2 regions of the Caloramator sp. CAR-1 genome follow, and region 1 is predicted to be linked to the other one. Evidence: a T-box and tRNA genes for the amino acid it is inferred to sense, from the RefSeq annotation. Region 1 holds a T-box; the other holds one or more tRNA genes.
What was found. The T-box of region 1 lies ahead of Q3V94_RS10575 (proline--tRNA ligase). A T-box ahead of a tRNA ligase gene usually reads a tRNA of that ligase, here a tRNA-Pro.

Region 1 (8,369 bases):
CAAAATTAATTGGTAATTATTCTTTAATTTCCCTTGCAATTTTTGCCTTTCATTTATTCACTTGCCATAACATATTTATATATTAAGAAAAAAACTGGGGGGATTTTTTTGGAGCAAAGAAGAAATTCTGAAATAGTTTCTGTGCTTTTTAAAATGCAAAACCTACAAAAGGCTATATTAAATTCAATAAAACATCTTAAAGGAATAAAACCGCAAAAAGAATCTATGGAAAACTATAATAGCTGCTTTAATACACTTCAGGAAGCTTCCTTTTATTTTTTCCAAGCAACTGGATTTTTAAAATCCCAGTATATAGATGGATGCCTTTCATATACAAGCAAAAATTTCTTTTTAAACAAACTCTTCCTTCCTTCCTTTAAGTATTTCCAATTATTACAAAATAGCTTAAATTTAATACAAGTAGATGATATCTATCAAGAAAGCCTCATTCTTTTAAAGAACAAAGTAGAATTCATAAATAATACGTTGTCTGAATTATTATCAGATATAAATTCATTTAATTAGATATGGTAAATTATAGAAATGTCAAAAAGTCAAAATGTCAAGTGGCAGGCACTAAAAAAGCTGCTAAGGGTTCTCCTTAGCAGCTTTTAATCTTTACATTTCTTTCTTTGAAAACCTTTAAAACCTCATCATAAACTTCTTCTACTTTTATTTCTTTTACTTCACTTGAATTTCTAAGTTTAAATTCAACTATTCCATCTTTAATCTTCTTGCCTACAGTTATTCTAATTGGAATTCCAATAAGGTCTGCATCGTTGAATTTAACTCCTGCCCTTTCGTCTCTATCGTCGATTAGTGTTTCTACTCCCATCTCATTGAGCTTATTGTAAATCTCTTCTGCAACTTTAACCTGAAGTTCATCCTTCATAACAACTGGAACTACTATAACGTGGAAGGGAGCAATTGATAAAGGCCATATTATTCCCTTTTCATCATGGTTTTGTTCAATAACTGCAGCCATAGTTCTATTTATTCCTATTCCATAGCATCCCATTATAATTGGCTTTTCTTCACCTTTATCATCCACAAAGGTTGCTCCCATAGCTTGTGAATACTTTGTTCCAAGCTTAAATATATGTCCAACTTCAATACCTCTGTTTATTGTAATTTCTGCTCCACACTTTGGACACTTGTCACCAATTGCAATATTTCTAAAGTCTCCAACTGTTCCTTCAAAGTCCCTTCCATAATTTGCATTTATCATGTGGTATCCTGTTTCATTTGCACCTATAATCATGTTTTCTATATACTTTACTTCATAGTCAATTAAAAGCTCATCCACTTTAATTCCAATAGGTCCTGCAAACCCAATATCAGCCCCTGTAGCCTTTCTGACTGTTTCAGCATCTGCAAGTTCAAGGTTTATACATTTTAAGTGGTTTATAACTTTAGTTTCGTTAACGTCCCTATCTCCTCTAACCATTACGGCAACTACTTTATCATCTGCTTTATAGATTAATGTTTTTGCAAATTTTTGTGGTGTAGTGTTAAAGAAGGAAACAAGCTCCTCAATTGTTCTTACATTTGGTGTTTCTACTTTTTGAAGCTCTTTAAGTTCTTCTTTTGCTTCCACCTTAACTTCAAATGTTGGTGCCTTTTCAATATTTGCAGCATAATCACAACTTGTGCAATATACAACTTCAGCTTCTCCGATATCTGACTTAACCATAAACTCCATTGATCCAGTTCCGCCCATCGCACCTGTGTCTGCTTCTACAGCCTTATAATCAAGTCCGCATCTGTCGAATATTCTGCAATATGCCCTATACATCTTATTAAAGGATTCATCAAGTCCCTCCCAAGATGTATCGAAACTATAGGCATCCTTCATTGTAAATTCTCTACATCTCATTACTCCAAATCTTGGTCGTCTTTCATCTCTGTATTTTGTTTGAATTTGGTAAAGGTTAAGTGGCATATCCTTATAGGATTTTACTTCGTTTCTTATAATGTCTGTAAAAATTTCCTCGTGGGTTGGTCCAAGGCAGAATTCTCTTCCGTTTCTATCGAGAAGTTTAAACATTTCTGGGCCAAACACTTCCCATCTTCCCGATTCCTTCCATAGCTCCGATGGTAAGAGGGCTGAACAAAGTATCTCCTGTGCACCTTCTCTATTCATTTCCTCTCTAACTATCTCTTCTATTTTTCTAAGAACTCTAAGCCCAAGAGGTAAATAGTTATAAATTCCCGATGCAAGTTTTCTCATCAATGCTGCCCTAAGCATTAGTTGATGGCTTGGTATTTCAGCTTCTGCTGGAACTTCCCTTAATGTTGGCATAAATAAGTTGCTAAGTCTCATTTTTCTCCCTCCTTATGTAAGTTTCTATACAAAAAAGCCTTCACCCCTATAGGGCGAAGGCTTACTCCGCGGTACCACCTAAATTTTAACTCATTTTGGATAACGGCAAGTGCCGGCATAGCTCATCGCTAGCTGCTCCAAAGCGGGTTCGGCTAAGTGAAAACCTTTCAGCCTATGGGTTTTCTCTCTGGAATTTTAGCCTACTATTCTTTTTCACAGCATTTTTATATTTAGTTCTTTTTATAATTATATTTTTCATTTAATTTGCTGTCAATATTCTACAATATTTTTAAATTTTATTTAACATAAAGTTTTTGCTAATAATGCTACAGCATGAGCTGATATGCCCTCACCACTACCTGTAAAGCCTAGACCTTCTTCAGTAGTTGCTTTAATATTAATATCATCTATACTTATATTTAATGTTTTCGAAATATTTTCCCTCATTTTTTCTATATAAGGCATAAGCTTTGGTCTTTGAGCGATTATTGTAGCGTCAATATTCGATATGGAATATCCCTTTATTTCAATAAGTTTTTTTACTTCCTCCAATAATTTTAAACTATCTGCACCTTTAAATTTTTCATCGGTATCCGGAAAATGCCTTCCTATATCCCCAAGAGCAGCAGCTCCTAATATGGCATCCATAATAGCATGAACTAAAACATCCGCATCTGAGTGGCCTAAAAGTCCCTTTTCATAAGGTATTTCAACACCACCTAATATAAGCTTTCTTCCTTCAACTAATCTATGAACATCATATCCGTGACCTATTCTCATCGAATTCACCTCTTTAATTTATATAAATTGTTCTTCGTTTATTTTAATTATAGCATAATTTTTGTTAATAATTTATTAATAACTTTGTAACTTTTTTATCATCCACAAAAACTAAAATTTTAAAAAAAGCAAAAGGAGGTAGTTAGTATGAAAAAAAGCACAAAATTAATATTTTCAATCTCTTTAATCTTGATTTTTGCATCAGGCATTTTTTTTGTTATTAAAAAATTTTCAACTAAATCTCAGCCATCATCTTCTAAATTTATGATTGCAATGGCTAAAAAAAGCGACATTGAGTTAACTGTAAAAACAACCGGAATAGTCTTTGCAGCAACACAATGTGAAGTTGTAGCTGAAAATAGTGGTGAAATAAAAAATTTAAAAGTTAATGAAGGTGATACCGTTAAAAAAGGGCAAACCCTATTTACTGTTTATAGTGATCAGATTCTTCAGCAGCTAAAAAGTGCAGAATTAAACTTAGAAAAGCAAAAATTACAAGCTTCAAAAGCCAAAACTGAAGATGAAATAAAACTTCAAAACCTTTTAATAGAAGAAGCTGAAAATAATCTTAAAAATATAAAAAAGCAATACAGCAAAATGACAGTTAAATCTCCTATCAATGGTCTTGTTGTAACAAAAAATGCTAATAATGGAGATAATGTTCAAGCAGGTAAAAATGTATTAACTATACTAGACCCATCTTCTTTAAAAGTAAAAGCTTCCGTGGATGAACTTGATATATCTAAAATCAAAGTTGGGCAAAGTGTAAAAATTAAGTTTAATGCTCTTGAAGGTAGAACATATGAAGGTAAGGTAGAGTCTATCTCTTTAATAGGCAATAATCAAAATAATGTAACTACCTATGATGTTATAATTTCTCTTAATAGTTCAAAAGACATAAAAATAAATATGACAGCTAATGTTGAAATACAGATAGAAAATAAAAAAGATGCTCTTGTAATCCCTGTTGAAGCATTAATTGAAAGAAACGATAAAAAATTTGTCCTTGTAGCAAATGATTTTTCATCATCACAATTGCCAAATCAAGGTGGTATCGCTACTGTTTCAAGCACTGTTCAAGGAAGGCTAACTGAAATAAAAGTAGGAATCAAAAATGATATATATGTTGAAGTTTTAGAAGGATTACAAGAAGGACAGAAGATCCTAATAAATGTCCCAACAAGTTCATCTAATAATATCCTTGAAAGACGAACACAAAGATTTGGCTTTATGCCTGGTGGTGAAGGTGGAATGCCTCCTATAAGTCCTAGACAGAATTCAAGCAAAAACAAATAAGAAGGTGATAAGTATGAAAGAAAAGAACATAATTGAAATGAAAAATATTTCTAAAGCGTATAGGATTGGAAATAAGGATTATATAGCTATAAGAAATATAAATTTAAAAATAAAAAAAGGAGAATTTGTAGCAATAATTGGCCCTTCTGGTGCCGGTAAAACAACCCTTATGAATATCATAGGATGCCTTGACACACCTAGCGAGGGTGAATACATCCTCGATGGGATTGAAATAACAAAATGTAGGGATGATAAACTTGCAGAAATTAGAAACAAAAAAATAGGGTTCATATTTCAAACATATAATCTTTTACCTAGATTAAACGTATATGAAAATATAGAACTTCCCTTAATTTACATGGGGCTTGATTCAAAGGAATCAAAAAAAAGAGTTATTGAAGCTATTGAAAAAGTAGGACTTGAAACTCATATTAATCATAAACCTTCTGAACTTTCAGGCGGTCAAATGCAAAGAGTAGCAATTGCAAGAGCTCTGGTCTCTAATCCATCTATTTTGCTTGCGGATGAACCTACAGGAGCCCTTGATAGCAAAACAGGTAGCGAAATTTTGAAACTTTTACAAAAATTAAACAACGTTGGACACACTATCGTTTTAATTACCCACGACAAAGATATAGCAAAGGAAGCAAGAAGAATAATTACTATAAGGGACGGTATTATAACCTCTGATAATATGGTTAAGGAGGTTAGCATATGAAGGTAAGTAAACTATTTAAAGTATCCTTTAGATCTATTCTAGCAAATAAAATGAGGTCATTCCTTACTATGCTAGGTATAATTATAGGTATTTCATCTGTAATAATACTTGTAGGACTTGGTGAAGGAACTAAAAAGCAAATTCAATCTCAAATAGAAAGTCTAGGAACCAATCTAATAACAGTAAACATTACAGGCTTTCGTTCAAACTCCTTTTCAAATGAAGATATTGAATATTTAAAGACAAAACCAGGAATAAAAAGAATCGCCCCCTTTATATCAGGAAATGTAACTGCAAAATATGGCTCAAAAACATACACTACTAATTTAGAAGGTTCCACTTCAGAATACTCAGATATTAGAAAAATCTATGTTGACATTGGCAGATTTATAAGCGATGATGATGTTAAGAATAGAAGTTATGTTGCTGTTTTAGGTCAAGATATAGTTGATGAGCTTTATAGTGGAAGAACTAATATAATCGGAGAATATATAAATATTAATGGAATTGATTTTACAATTGTGGGAATACTTAAATCTCAAGGTAGTAGTTCATCTGGCTCAGGTGATGATAGAATTATAATTCCTATCTCAACTGCCCAAAGGTTAACAAGAAATACTAACATAAGGACTTTATATATAGAAGCTAATAGCAAAGAAGAAGTAGAATTTGCAAAGGGATATTTAGAATTATATCTTAGTAAAAGGTTTAATGGTGATACCACAAGTTATAGAGTCTTTGACCAAACAAGCCTTTTAAATACTGCCACAGAAACTACAAACAGCATGACTTTAATGCTTATGGGAATTGCTGCTATCTCCCTATTGGTTGGAGGCATAGGAATCATGAATATTATGTTGGTTTCTGTAGTTGAAAGAACAAGAGAAATAGGTATTAGAAAGGCAGTAGGGGCTAAAAGAAGATGGATCCTTCTACAATTTTTAATTGAATCAGCAACCATAAGCCTTTTAGGGGGTATCTTTGGGGTAACATTAGGATATTTAATTTCAAATGTTTTAAAAGTGTTTTTCAAGATGTCCATTTATATTTCTATCCGAACGATATCTATTGCAGTTATATTCTCTATATTTATAGGAGTATTATTTGGTATTTATCCTGCAAACAAAGCATCAAAATCAAATCCAATAGAAGCTCTGCGCTATGAATAGCGAGGTGTTATTATGATGGAAACTATCCTAATAGTAGATGACGAAGAAAGATTAAGGGATCTTTTAAAGGCTTATCTTATAAAGGAAAATTATAATGTTCTTACAGCTGAAAACGGCTATGAAGCATTAAAAATATTAAAGTCCCATAAGATTCACCTTGCTGTAATTGATGTCATGATGCCCATTATGGATGGTTGGACACTATTAAACGAAATAAGAAAAACTTCTTCTCTGCCTGTCATAATGCTTACTGCAAAATCCGATGATGATGATAAATTATTAGGGTTTGAACTTGGAACGGATATTTATCTTACAAAACCTGTAAGTCCTAAGGTAGTAGTTGCAAATGTAAAGGCCCTTTTAAAAAGAACATATTATACAGAAGTAAATTCTAATCCCGCATCATATAACGGTCTATATATTGATGAAGATGCCCATAGAGTCTTAATTGACGGTGAAGAGGTTTTCCTTTCGCCTAAGGAATTTGAAATACTTCTTTATCTTTTTAAAAACAAGGGAATAACTCTAACACGCGAAAAAATACTTGACGCAATTTGGGGATTTGATTATGATGGTGACTTAAGAACAGTAGATACTCATGTAAAAAGGTTAAGGGAAAAATTAGGGCCAAAAGGATACCTTATATCAACAGTTAGAGGTTATGGATATAGGTTTGAGGTGAATCATGATAAAGATTAAAGGTTTAACCGCAAAATTGTTTTTGATCAACGCAGTAATATTTATATCCTTCCTTATTCTAACCATGTTATTTCTATCTCTTTTTTTTGAAAGATTTTATATCGCACAAAAGATAAACGGAACTGAAAAAACATTAAGCGAATTTGTAAATAAATACAAAGAAGCCAGAACTATTTCAGAAGTAGAAAACGCCATTTTTGAAGCAGAAGAAAATTCAAATTCAAAAATAATGGTTTTGAGCGAAAATCTAATGCCTAAAATTTTTAGATTAGATGGTAGGGACAAGGTATTAAAAAATAGATTGCTTTTAGATGTAATAAAAGGAATTAACCGATCACAAATGAAACTTATAAAGAAAGGCAATAATATCACTACCTTTTTTTTAACCGCTAAAAGTGAGCCTATAATTGGCATCGTCAGTATATATAATTTAGACAATAGGGAGCTTATTATTTGTGCAACATCGTTGCAGCCTATAAATGAGGCTGTATTTGTAATCAATAAAATATATATATATTTCATTCTGTTAGCCATTGGCATAATCCTTATATTATCATATTTATATTCCAAAATTATATCCAAGCCTCTGATTGAAATGAATAAAGTCGCAGTAAAGATGGCAAACCTGGATTTTAGCCAAAAATGCAACGTAAAATCTGAAGATGAAATAGGAAGCCTTGCAAACAGCTTAAACGTCCTTTCTGAAAATTTAAACAATGCCTTAACTTCTTTAAAGGAAGCTAATGCAAAACTTGAAAAGGACATTGAAAAGGAAAAAAAGCTGGATAAAATGAGAAGGGATTTTATTGCAGCGGTTTCCCATGATCTTAAAACACCTATTGCCCTCATTGAAGGCTATGCAGAAGCATTAAAGGATGGAATATTTGATGATAAAGAAAAAGATTATTATCTTAAAATAATACTTGATGAAACTAAAAACATGACAAACCTTGTGGAGGATATGTTAGAACTTTCAAAACTTGAATCCGGAAAACTTGAACTTTCAAAGGAAAACTTTAAATTGGATAAATTGATAAAAATCATAGTTAGTAAATTTAAAGGACCTATTGAAGAAAAAAATATCACTTTAAAATTAAATCTAATAGATGATATGGAAGTTTTTGCTGACTTTGACAGGATGAATCAAGTATTAACTAATTATATTACAAATGCAATAAAACATACTTCCGAAAACGGGACTATTTATATTAATATGATAGATGAAGATAGTCAAATTAAAGTAGAGGTCGAAAATACAGGCTCCCACATTCCTGATGAGGAAAAGGAAAGAATATGGGATATATTCTATAAACTCGACAAGTCAAGAAATAGAACACTTGGCGGGACGGGAATCGGGCTTTCTATTGTAAAAAACATCATGCAC
Region 2 (8,369 bases), on a different contig from region 1:
TATATTATCTGAAAAGGAAGCAAGCTTTATATCCGTAAGACCTATCCTTTCATCGTTTAAATCAAATTTTAGTTTATCATCTGTTCTATTTTCCATATATACTCTCCTTTCAAAATGTGTCAAATTTTATCGAAAAGAATATAATATACTAAGCAAATTTGGGGAGGGAAAATTATGTGTAGAGATCCTATCTCTTTAATACTTTTATTATGGTTTTTAGGCTGTAAAGATCCATGCTTTAGATCCTGCTGCTGCAGGCATAAATGTAGATGTAGATAAAGCCTTTGAAAAAATTGAGCCTATTATCACATAGGCTCAATTTCTTCAGTTTTATTCTTCTTAGCCTTTTTTTCTTTGCCTTCAGCCTTTTTCTTTCTGTTTTCCTTTTCTTTTCCCATCTTCAACTCCCCTTTCCTTTTCTGAATTTATTTTTTCTCATATATTGCTTTTTATACATTTTTTATTTAAAATATTATTAAATTTTTCCAAAATAAGGGGTGACCAAAATGCTTGGTAGTATTGTAAACTTTTTAGCAATAATCATTGGGGGAATTTTAGGGCTTTTATTAAAAAAAGGAATTCCAGAAAGGATAAGCAAAACAATTATCGAAGGACTTGCCCTTTGTGTATTTTTCATCGGGGTATCTGGAATGCTCAAAGGAAGCAACGTTTTGCTTATTATTTTTTCCATTGTAATAGGTGGAATTATAGGAGAAATTATTGATATAGATAAGCTTATAAATAATTTAGGCAAAAAAATAGAAGAAAAATTTGAAGGCAAAGGCAACATTTCTGAGGCTTTTGTCACAACAAGTCTATTATACTGCGTAGGTGCCATGGCAATCGTCGGATCCCTCCAGAGCGGCCTTGAAGGGAATCACAAGATTCTTTTCGCTAAATCCATTTTAGACGGGATTTCGTCTATTATTTTTGCATCAACTATGGGCATTGGGGTTTTGTTCTCTGCCTTTTCCGTCCTTTTATATCAAGGAGCAATTACCCTTCTTGCATTTACTCTAAAAAATATTTTAACTACCGCTACAATTAACGAAATGACCTCAATCGGCAGTCTTTTAATCCTTGGAATATCTTTAAATATGTTAAAGATAACAAATATAAAGATTGCAAATTTATTACCTTCCGTCCTTATTCCAATTGTATATTACATGCTTTTAAACCTAATAAAATAAATCCAGGCGTTGCCTGGATTTTAATCTGTAATAACCATATTTCTTCCACTGTTCTTTGCCAAATATAAAGCCTTATCTGCTCTTTTTATAACCTTTTCAACATCGTAATTATCCTCAGGTAAAAGCTCTGAAACTCCAAAGCTTGCTGTAAATTTTACTTTTTTATCAACATCCCTTATATAAACTTCTGACCTTTCTACATATTCTCTTAATTGTTCTGCCTTTTTCTTTGCGTTTTCCTTATTAGTTGCAGAAAGGAAAATTATAAATTCTTCTCCACCGAATCTTGCCACTATATCATATCTTCGTGTATATTTTCTCAATATGGAACTAAAGACCTTTAAAATTTTATCTCCCGCATCATGGCCGTAAGTATCATTTACTAATTTAAATCTATCTAAATCCGTTAATATTATCGAAAAGGTTTCTCCTCTTCTTTTTGCCCTATTTATTTCTTCCTTTGTTCTTACAAAAAATGCTCTTCTATTATAAAGCCCTGTTAGATAATCATGCATTGCGAGACTTTCAGCTCTTCTTACAGCTTTTCTTAACTTAATTTCCATATTTTTTTGTTCCGTTATATCCTGCTCTATACCTACTATTCTATATATTTGTCCATCTCGGTTTATTACAGGAAGAATCTTTGTCCTTATCCATTTTATATTGTCATCTACAACTATTCTATATTCCTGTGTAAAATAGCCTTTTTCTTTTATTTCATTTATTGTATTTTCCATCGTTGATCTTTTTTCAACACTTTCTCTATCCTTTGGGTAAACATAATCAATCCATAACCTTGGGTTTTTATAAATTTCCTTTATTGGTATTCCATATATCCTTTCAAAGGAACTGCTTAAATAAATTACCTCTCGAGTTTTAACATCCTGTAAAAATGTAATTTCATCTAAGTTTTCTGTAATTGGGCTTATTATTTCATTCTGTTCCTTTATTTTTTCTTCTGCCTTTTTAATATCGGTTATATCGCTAAAGAAGGTGACAAAGTAATTTTTTTCAGGGGAAAAGACATCTATCCTATACCACCTATCCCAAAGGTCAAAATATTGAACAATATGATCCTCTACTCCATTTAGGGCAATATTACCATAATATTCGATCCAATTAAAGCTGCTATTTTGAATATCAGGTATAATTTGTTTTACAGTTTTTCCTAATATATTTTGTCTTTTTAATCCAGTTAGCTCTTCAAATGCCGTATTTACATAAATATACTCATAGTCTACTGGCTTATTATTTTCATCTAAAATAATTTTGTGATAGGCAAAGGCATTTTGCATCCTATCGATAAGTTTTAAAATAACAGAATCAATCTCCATCCCCTGACACCTCTTAAACAAAGGATTAAACACGAATTTTATTATACATAATAAATTCAAGAATTTTCAATTAAATTTATATGTTAGTATAATAAAAAAAATTATTAAATTTAGGTAAGGAGCTATTTGTTTATATAAAGCTTGAAACTCCATTTTTCATAAACTATAATTTATTATATAAGTCTAAAATGATTAAATCGCATTAACATATAAATCATACTTTACGAAGGGAGAACGTTTAAATGGATATGGAATTGTTGAATGCCTTTAGAACAATCATTAAGGAAGAACTTAAGCCTATAAATGAACGCCTTGATTCTATGCAAAATCAAATTGATTCTATGCAGGATCAGATAAATTCTATGCAGGATCAGATTTATTCTGTGCAGAATGAAGTGTCTCTAATTAAGGCTCAGGTAGAAGAAAATACTCAAATCCTACGTGCTCTTGAGCATAAAGCAGAAATTAATAAGGCTGAACATGATAATTTTGCCATTCAACTTGCAAATATTGAGGGAAATGTTAACAAAATTAAAAATGCTGTAGCAAAGGGAGAAGAAGCATACAACTATCTTGAAAGCTTTAAGAATATATTAACCCACAGGGGTTAAAGCATATATAACTTAAAACCTCTTTCCTGGCAAAGAAAAACCAAGAAAGAGGTTTTTAAATTAAAATAAAGAATAAAACCTCTTTTTCTACTCAAACTAAACATTAGAGGTGATTAGTTTGAATAAAAAAATAAGTATTATATTCTTGACTTTATTTTTTCTGATTACATCAACAATTTACGCCCAAGATACCTATTACACCGTTCAACCTGGAGATAGCATATGGAAGATCGCACAAAAATATCAGGTAGGTATTTCTGAAATCATTTCAGCTAACCCAGAGATAAAAAATCCAGCCCTTATATATCCAGGCCAAAAGATTAAAATTCCTGTTATAGAGACTAAAGCTCTAGAGAGCGAAGTTGTGAGGCTTGTTAACATTGAAAGGGCTAAGGTAGGCCTTCCTCCTTTAAAGGAAAACTGGCAGCTTTCAAGAATTGCAAGATATAAATCCCAAGATATGATAAACAAAAACTACTTTTCCCACTATTCACCGACCTACGGCTCACCCTTTCAAATGATTGAATCCTTCGGCTTAAGATTTTCAGCAGCTGGTGAAAATATTGCAATGGGTCAAAGAACTCCACAGGAAGTCATGAATGCATGGATGAACTCGCCGGGCCACAGAAGCAACATCTTAAACCCAACCTATACCGAAATAGGCGTCGGCCTTGCAAAGGATAAGGCAGGAAGGTGCTATTGGACGCAGATGTTTATAAAACCTATATAAGATTTAAAGCCTACAACCTAATGGTTGTAGGCTTTTTCTTGGTCTGGGTGACTGGACTTGAACCAGCGACCTCCAGAACCCCATTCTGGCGCGCTACCATCTGCGCCACACCCAGATAACTATATTATATTATACACTAATTTATAAATTTTTCAATAGATTTCTGGAAACCAAATTTTCATTTCCCTTTCAGCGGATTCTAATGAGTCCGAAGCATGAACAAGGTTTTCCGTCTCATCGAAGGCGAAATCACCTCTAATCGTCCCAGGAAGGGCATCCTGATACTTTGTAGCACCGTTGATTATCCTTGCACATTTTATTGCATTTTTCCCCTCTAAAATAATTGCAATAACCATTCCAGATGTTAAAAACTTAATTAACCTCTCATAAAAGTCTTTCCCTTCATGTTCCTTGTAATGTTCCATTGCAAGTTCCTCTGATGGATAAAGGGACTTTATAGCTATAACCCTTAACCCCTTCATCTCATAACGCCTTATAATCTCACCTATCAAATTTCTCCTAACTCCGTCCGGCTTTATTAAAACCAATGTTCTTTCCAAAATAATCCCTCCACTAAAATATTATGTGTTTTATTTGCAAAAAATTATGTATAATATAATTCGAGGTGATTTTATGCAGCTAAATGTAAATCAAAAATTTGAAAATATAGCTGTTGCTGTAAGGCAAATAACTAGAAAAACCGACCAAAACAACAAAAACTACTACCATCTTCAGGTTAGCATAGGCCTTAAAAACTATGACTCTAAAATCTGGAACGATGATGAAAAAATCGGCGAAGAAATTATCCCTGGGTGTCTTGCCTATATATCAGGAATAGCAAGGGATTTTAAGGGCAGCCTTCAGCTGCACATAAGCAACATCCAAAGAATATGGAATCCCTCGCAGGAACTTTTAAACTCCATTCTTCCATCAGGCTATGTTAATGAAAACGATATGGTCCTTGAGATAAATGATATTATATCAACTATAAGCAATCCTTTTATAAAAACCCTTTTAGAAAACATATTTGCAATGCCAGATGTTAAAAAACACTTTTATAAAAAGGCAGCAGGTGCAGAAATACATCATGCCTACCAAGGTGGCCTTGCACAGCATACGATAGAGGTTGTAAAGCTTATTCAAAGCTACTGTAAAATATTTAGCTACATTAAATACGACATAGCCGTTGCTGCGGCACTACTTCATGACATCGGTAAAATATATGAACTTTCAAGCTTTCCCGAAAACAAATATACAACTAAAGGACGTTTACTCGGCCATATTTCCCTTGGTGCAGACCTTGTAAGCAGGGCAATTAGCGAAATAAAAGATTTTCCAAACGATTTAAAATACGACCTTATCCACTGCATTCTATCCCACCACGGAACCCTTGATATGGGCTCTCCGGTTCTTCCCATGACAATAGAAGCAATAGCAGTCCACAACGCCGATAAAGCAAGTGCAGAAATAAACGCCTTTCATCTTGCAATAGAAAGGGATACCGGCCTTGATGGCTGGACAGAATATAACCCTACTTATAGAAGAAGTATAAAAAAATAAAAAGCTACCCCCTTTAGGGGGTTTTTTGCTTCTTTAATCTTTTTTTCTTTACAACCTTAAGCCTAAAAAAATCCTCCCTATCCTTCTCCTCAAGGACCTCCTGAATGGATTTGACCAAGTTTTCATATTTGGGTATTTGGATATTTTCAAGGGCATTTGCCCTCCTTTGAGTCTTTTTAATATCATGGGCAAGCCTAAAGACTGCATTTTCAATCTCTGCAAGTTCAAATAGTAAAAGTTTTACCTCTTGAAACTTAGTAAAGGCAACATCAAGAGCTGAGTTTGTTTGGTAAAAACTATAACTTGGCCTTTCCATCTCCTTCGAATGCTTTACTATAGGAACCTCAACCCCCATAACGCTTTTAAAAATAATCTCAAACTCCTCCACCTCAGGAACAGTCGACGCAATATCCTCAACAAAATGAATCCCCATAGTAATGTTTGCCATTTGAAGGGCCTCATAGGCCTCTTTAAACAGCTCATTTACCCTTTTTTGTATTTCCTTTGACTTATCAACAAGGCCCATGATTTCCCTTATTAGGACATTCCTTTTCTGGTCTAAAAGTTCAAATCCCTTTTTTGAAAATTCTAAGGATGATTTAGCCTTCATAAGATTGGATTTGGTAGGGGCTATATTTTCCATCTAATCACCCCTTATAATATTTATCCAAAAGTTTTGGATCTATTCTATCAAGTTCATTCTTGGGAAGGATGGATAAAATAGACCAAGCTAAATCGATTGACTCTATAATACTTCTTTCCTCATAAAAATCCTGTTTTAAAAATTTATCCTCAAAGGCCCTTCCAAATTCCATATATTTTTTATCTATACTTGATAGCTCATCCTCCCCTATAACCTGGGCAAGGGCTAAAACCTCTTGATATTTTGTATAGGATGCAAAAACTTGATTTGCAACAGAAGGATGATCCTCCCTTGTATACCCTTCACCTACACCATCCTTCATAAGCCTTGAAAGGGATGGAAGGATATTTATAGGAGGATATATATTCCTTTGATATATTTCTCTGCTTAAAACTATTTGTCCTTCGGTTATATATCCTGTAAGGTCTGGGACAGGATGGGTTATATCATCATTTGGCATTGTAAGGATTGGAATTTGTGTTATTGAGCCTTTAGAACCTTCAATAATTCCTGCCCTTTCATATATAGAGGCAAGGTCGGAATATAAGTATCCTGGATAGCCCTTCCTTCCAGGGACCTCCTCCCTTGCAGAGGATATCTCCCTTAACGCCTCACAATAACTTGTCATATCGCTTAAAACCACCAAAACATGCATATCCTCATTAAAGGCAAGGTATTCTGCAGCCGTAAGGGCACATCTTGGGGTTACGATCCTTTCAACAACAGGATCATCAGCAAGATTTAAAAACATTACAACCCTCTCTAAAACCCCTGACTCCTCAAACATTTTGGTAAAATAATGGGCATCATCATGCTTTATTCCCATAGCAGCAAAAACAATGGCAAAATTTTCCCCATCTGCTATTTTGGCCTGGTTTATAATCTGGGCTGCAATTTCGTTATGAGGAAGTCCATTCCCTGAAAATATTGGAAGCTTTTGTCCTCTAATTAATGTTGTAAGAAGGTCTATTGCTGAAATACCCGTTTGGATGTAGTTTCTTGGATATTTCCTTGCAACCGGATTTATCGGTCTTCCGTTTACATTCATTTTAATTGGAGAAAATATAGGTCCTCCACCATCAATCGGAACTCCAAACCCATTAAATATTCTCCCTAAAATATCTTTTGATAGGCTAATTTCAAGAGGCTTTCCAGTAAATTTAACCGACACATCCTTTACAGATAGCCCTGATGTTGTTTCAAAAACTTGAATTATTGCCTTATCCTCATAAAGCTGAACTACCTTCCCATGCTTTATTCCATCCCTTGTTTTTATTTCAACTATCTCATCATAGGAAACATCTTCAACTTCAGATAGGATTAAAAGTGGTCCCTCTATTTTTTCTATATGTAAAAATTCCTTTTGCATATCAATCACCTTCATAGGACTTTAAAATTTGGCTGAATTCTTCCTCTATATCCCTTTGTAAATTATCAAATTCATCTTTATATTCATTAGGAATAGAGTATTTCATCTTCAATATTTCACTGTAGCCCTTCATCTGTCTTATTTTTCCTATTGGAACTCCCTTTTTAATAGCAAATAGTGCCTTGTCATAAAATAGCTTAATCATCCTTAGCATATTATATTGCTTATGTAAAGGAACATAGGTATCTTCTGGATGGTAGGCATTTTGCTGGAGAAAGCCTATTTTTATAAGCCTTGCAACCTCTAAAATTAACCTTTGGTCGTCCGGAAGAACGTCCTCTCCAACAAGTTTTACAATTTCTAAAAGCTTATTTTCCTCCTGAAGAACCTTTAGCATTTCACCCCTTAGCTTAAAGAAATCTTCGCTGACATTTTCCCTATACCAATCATTAAGAAGGGATAAATACCCGCTATAACTTGATAGCCAATTTATAGCCGGATAATGCCTTGAATAGGCAAGATTTCTATCAAGACTCAAAAATACGCTTACAAACCTTTTTGTATTTTGAGTAACAGGCTCTGAAAAATCGCCTCCAGCTGGAGATACAGCCCCAATTATAGAAACAGAGGCCTCTTTACCTGAAAGGGTTTCAACATACCCGGCCCTTTCATAAAACTCCGCAAGCCTTGAAGCAAGATAAGCAGGATAGCCTTCCTCTGCCGGCATTTCCTCAAGACGCCCCGATATTTCCCTTAGGGCTTCTGCCCATCTTGATGTTGAATCTGCCATTATTGCAACGTTATATCCCATATCCCTAAAATATTCCGCAATAGTAATGCCTGTATATATCGACGCTTCCCTTGCAGCAACTGGCATATTTGATGTATTGGCAATAAGGATGGTTCTATTCATAAGAGGAAGATTGGAATTA

Region 2: it encodes a tRNA-Pro, which carries the amino acid that the T-box ahead of Q3V94_RS10575 (proline--tRNA ligase) is inferred to sense. The anticodon was not compared.

Annotation. Positions count from the first base shown of each region.
Region 1 is NZ_JAUONW010000039.1:24,640-33,008, reverse strand. It holds gene Q3V94_RS10580 (hypothetical protein) at 109-525, shown strand; gene Q3V94_RS10575 (proline--tRNA ligase) at 602-2,323, opposite strand; T-box leader at 2,370-2,549, opposite strand; gene ispF (2-C-methyl-D-erythritol 2,4-cyclodiphosphate synthase) at 2,624-3,103, opposite strand; gene Q3V94_RS10565 (efflux RND transporter periplasmic adaptor subunit) at 3,251-4,399, shown strand; gene Q3V94_RS10560 (ABC transporter ATP-binding protein) at 4,413-5,117, shown strand; gene Q3V94_RS10555 (ABC transporter permease) at 5,114-6,286, shown strand; gene Q3V94_RS10550 (response regulator transcription factor) at 6,299-6,985, shown strand; gene Q3V94_RS10545 (cell wall metabolism sensor histidine kinase WalK) at 6,972-8,369, shown strand, end outside.
Region 2 is NZ_JAUONW010000004.1:62,285-70,653, forward strand. It holds gene Q3V94_RS00790 (hypothetical protein) at 1-96, opposite strand, end outside; gene Q3V94_RS00795 (DUF554 domain-containing protein) at 507-1,190, shown strand; gene Q3V94_RS00800 (diguanylate cyclase) at 1,211-2,524, opposite strand; gene Q3V94_RS00805 (hypothetical protein) at 2,767-3,135, shown strand; gene safA (SafA/ExsA family spore coat assembly protein) at 3,254-3,865, shown strand; tRNA gene Q3V94_RS00815 (tRNA-Pro) at 3,905-3,980, opposite strand; gene ndk (nucleoside-diphosphate kinase) at 4,018-4,425, opposite strand; gene Q3V94_RS00825 (3'-5' exoribonuclease YhaM family protein) at 4,499-5,425, shown strand; gene Q3V94_RS00830 (V-type ATP synthase subunit D) at 5,439-6,068, opposite strand; gene Q3V94_RS00835 (V-type ATP synthase subunit B) at 6,073-7,437, opposite strand; gene Q3V94_RS00840 (V-type ATP synthase subunit A) at 7,439-8,369, opposite strand, start outside.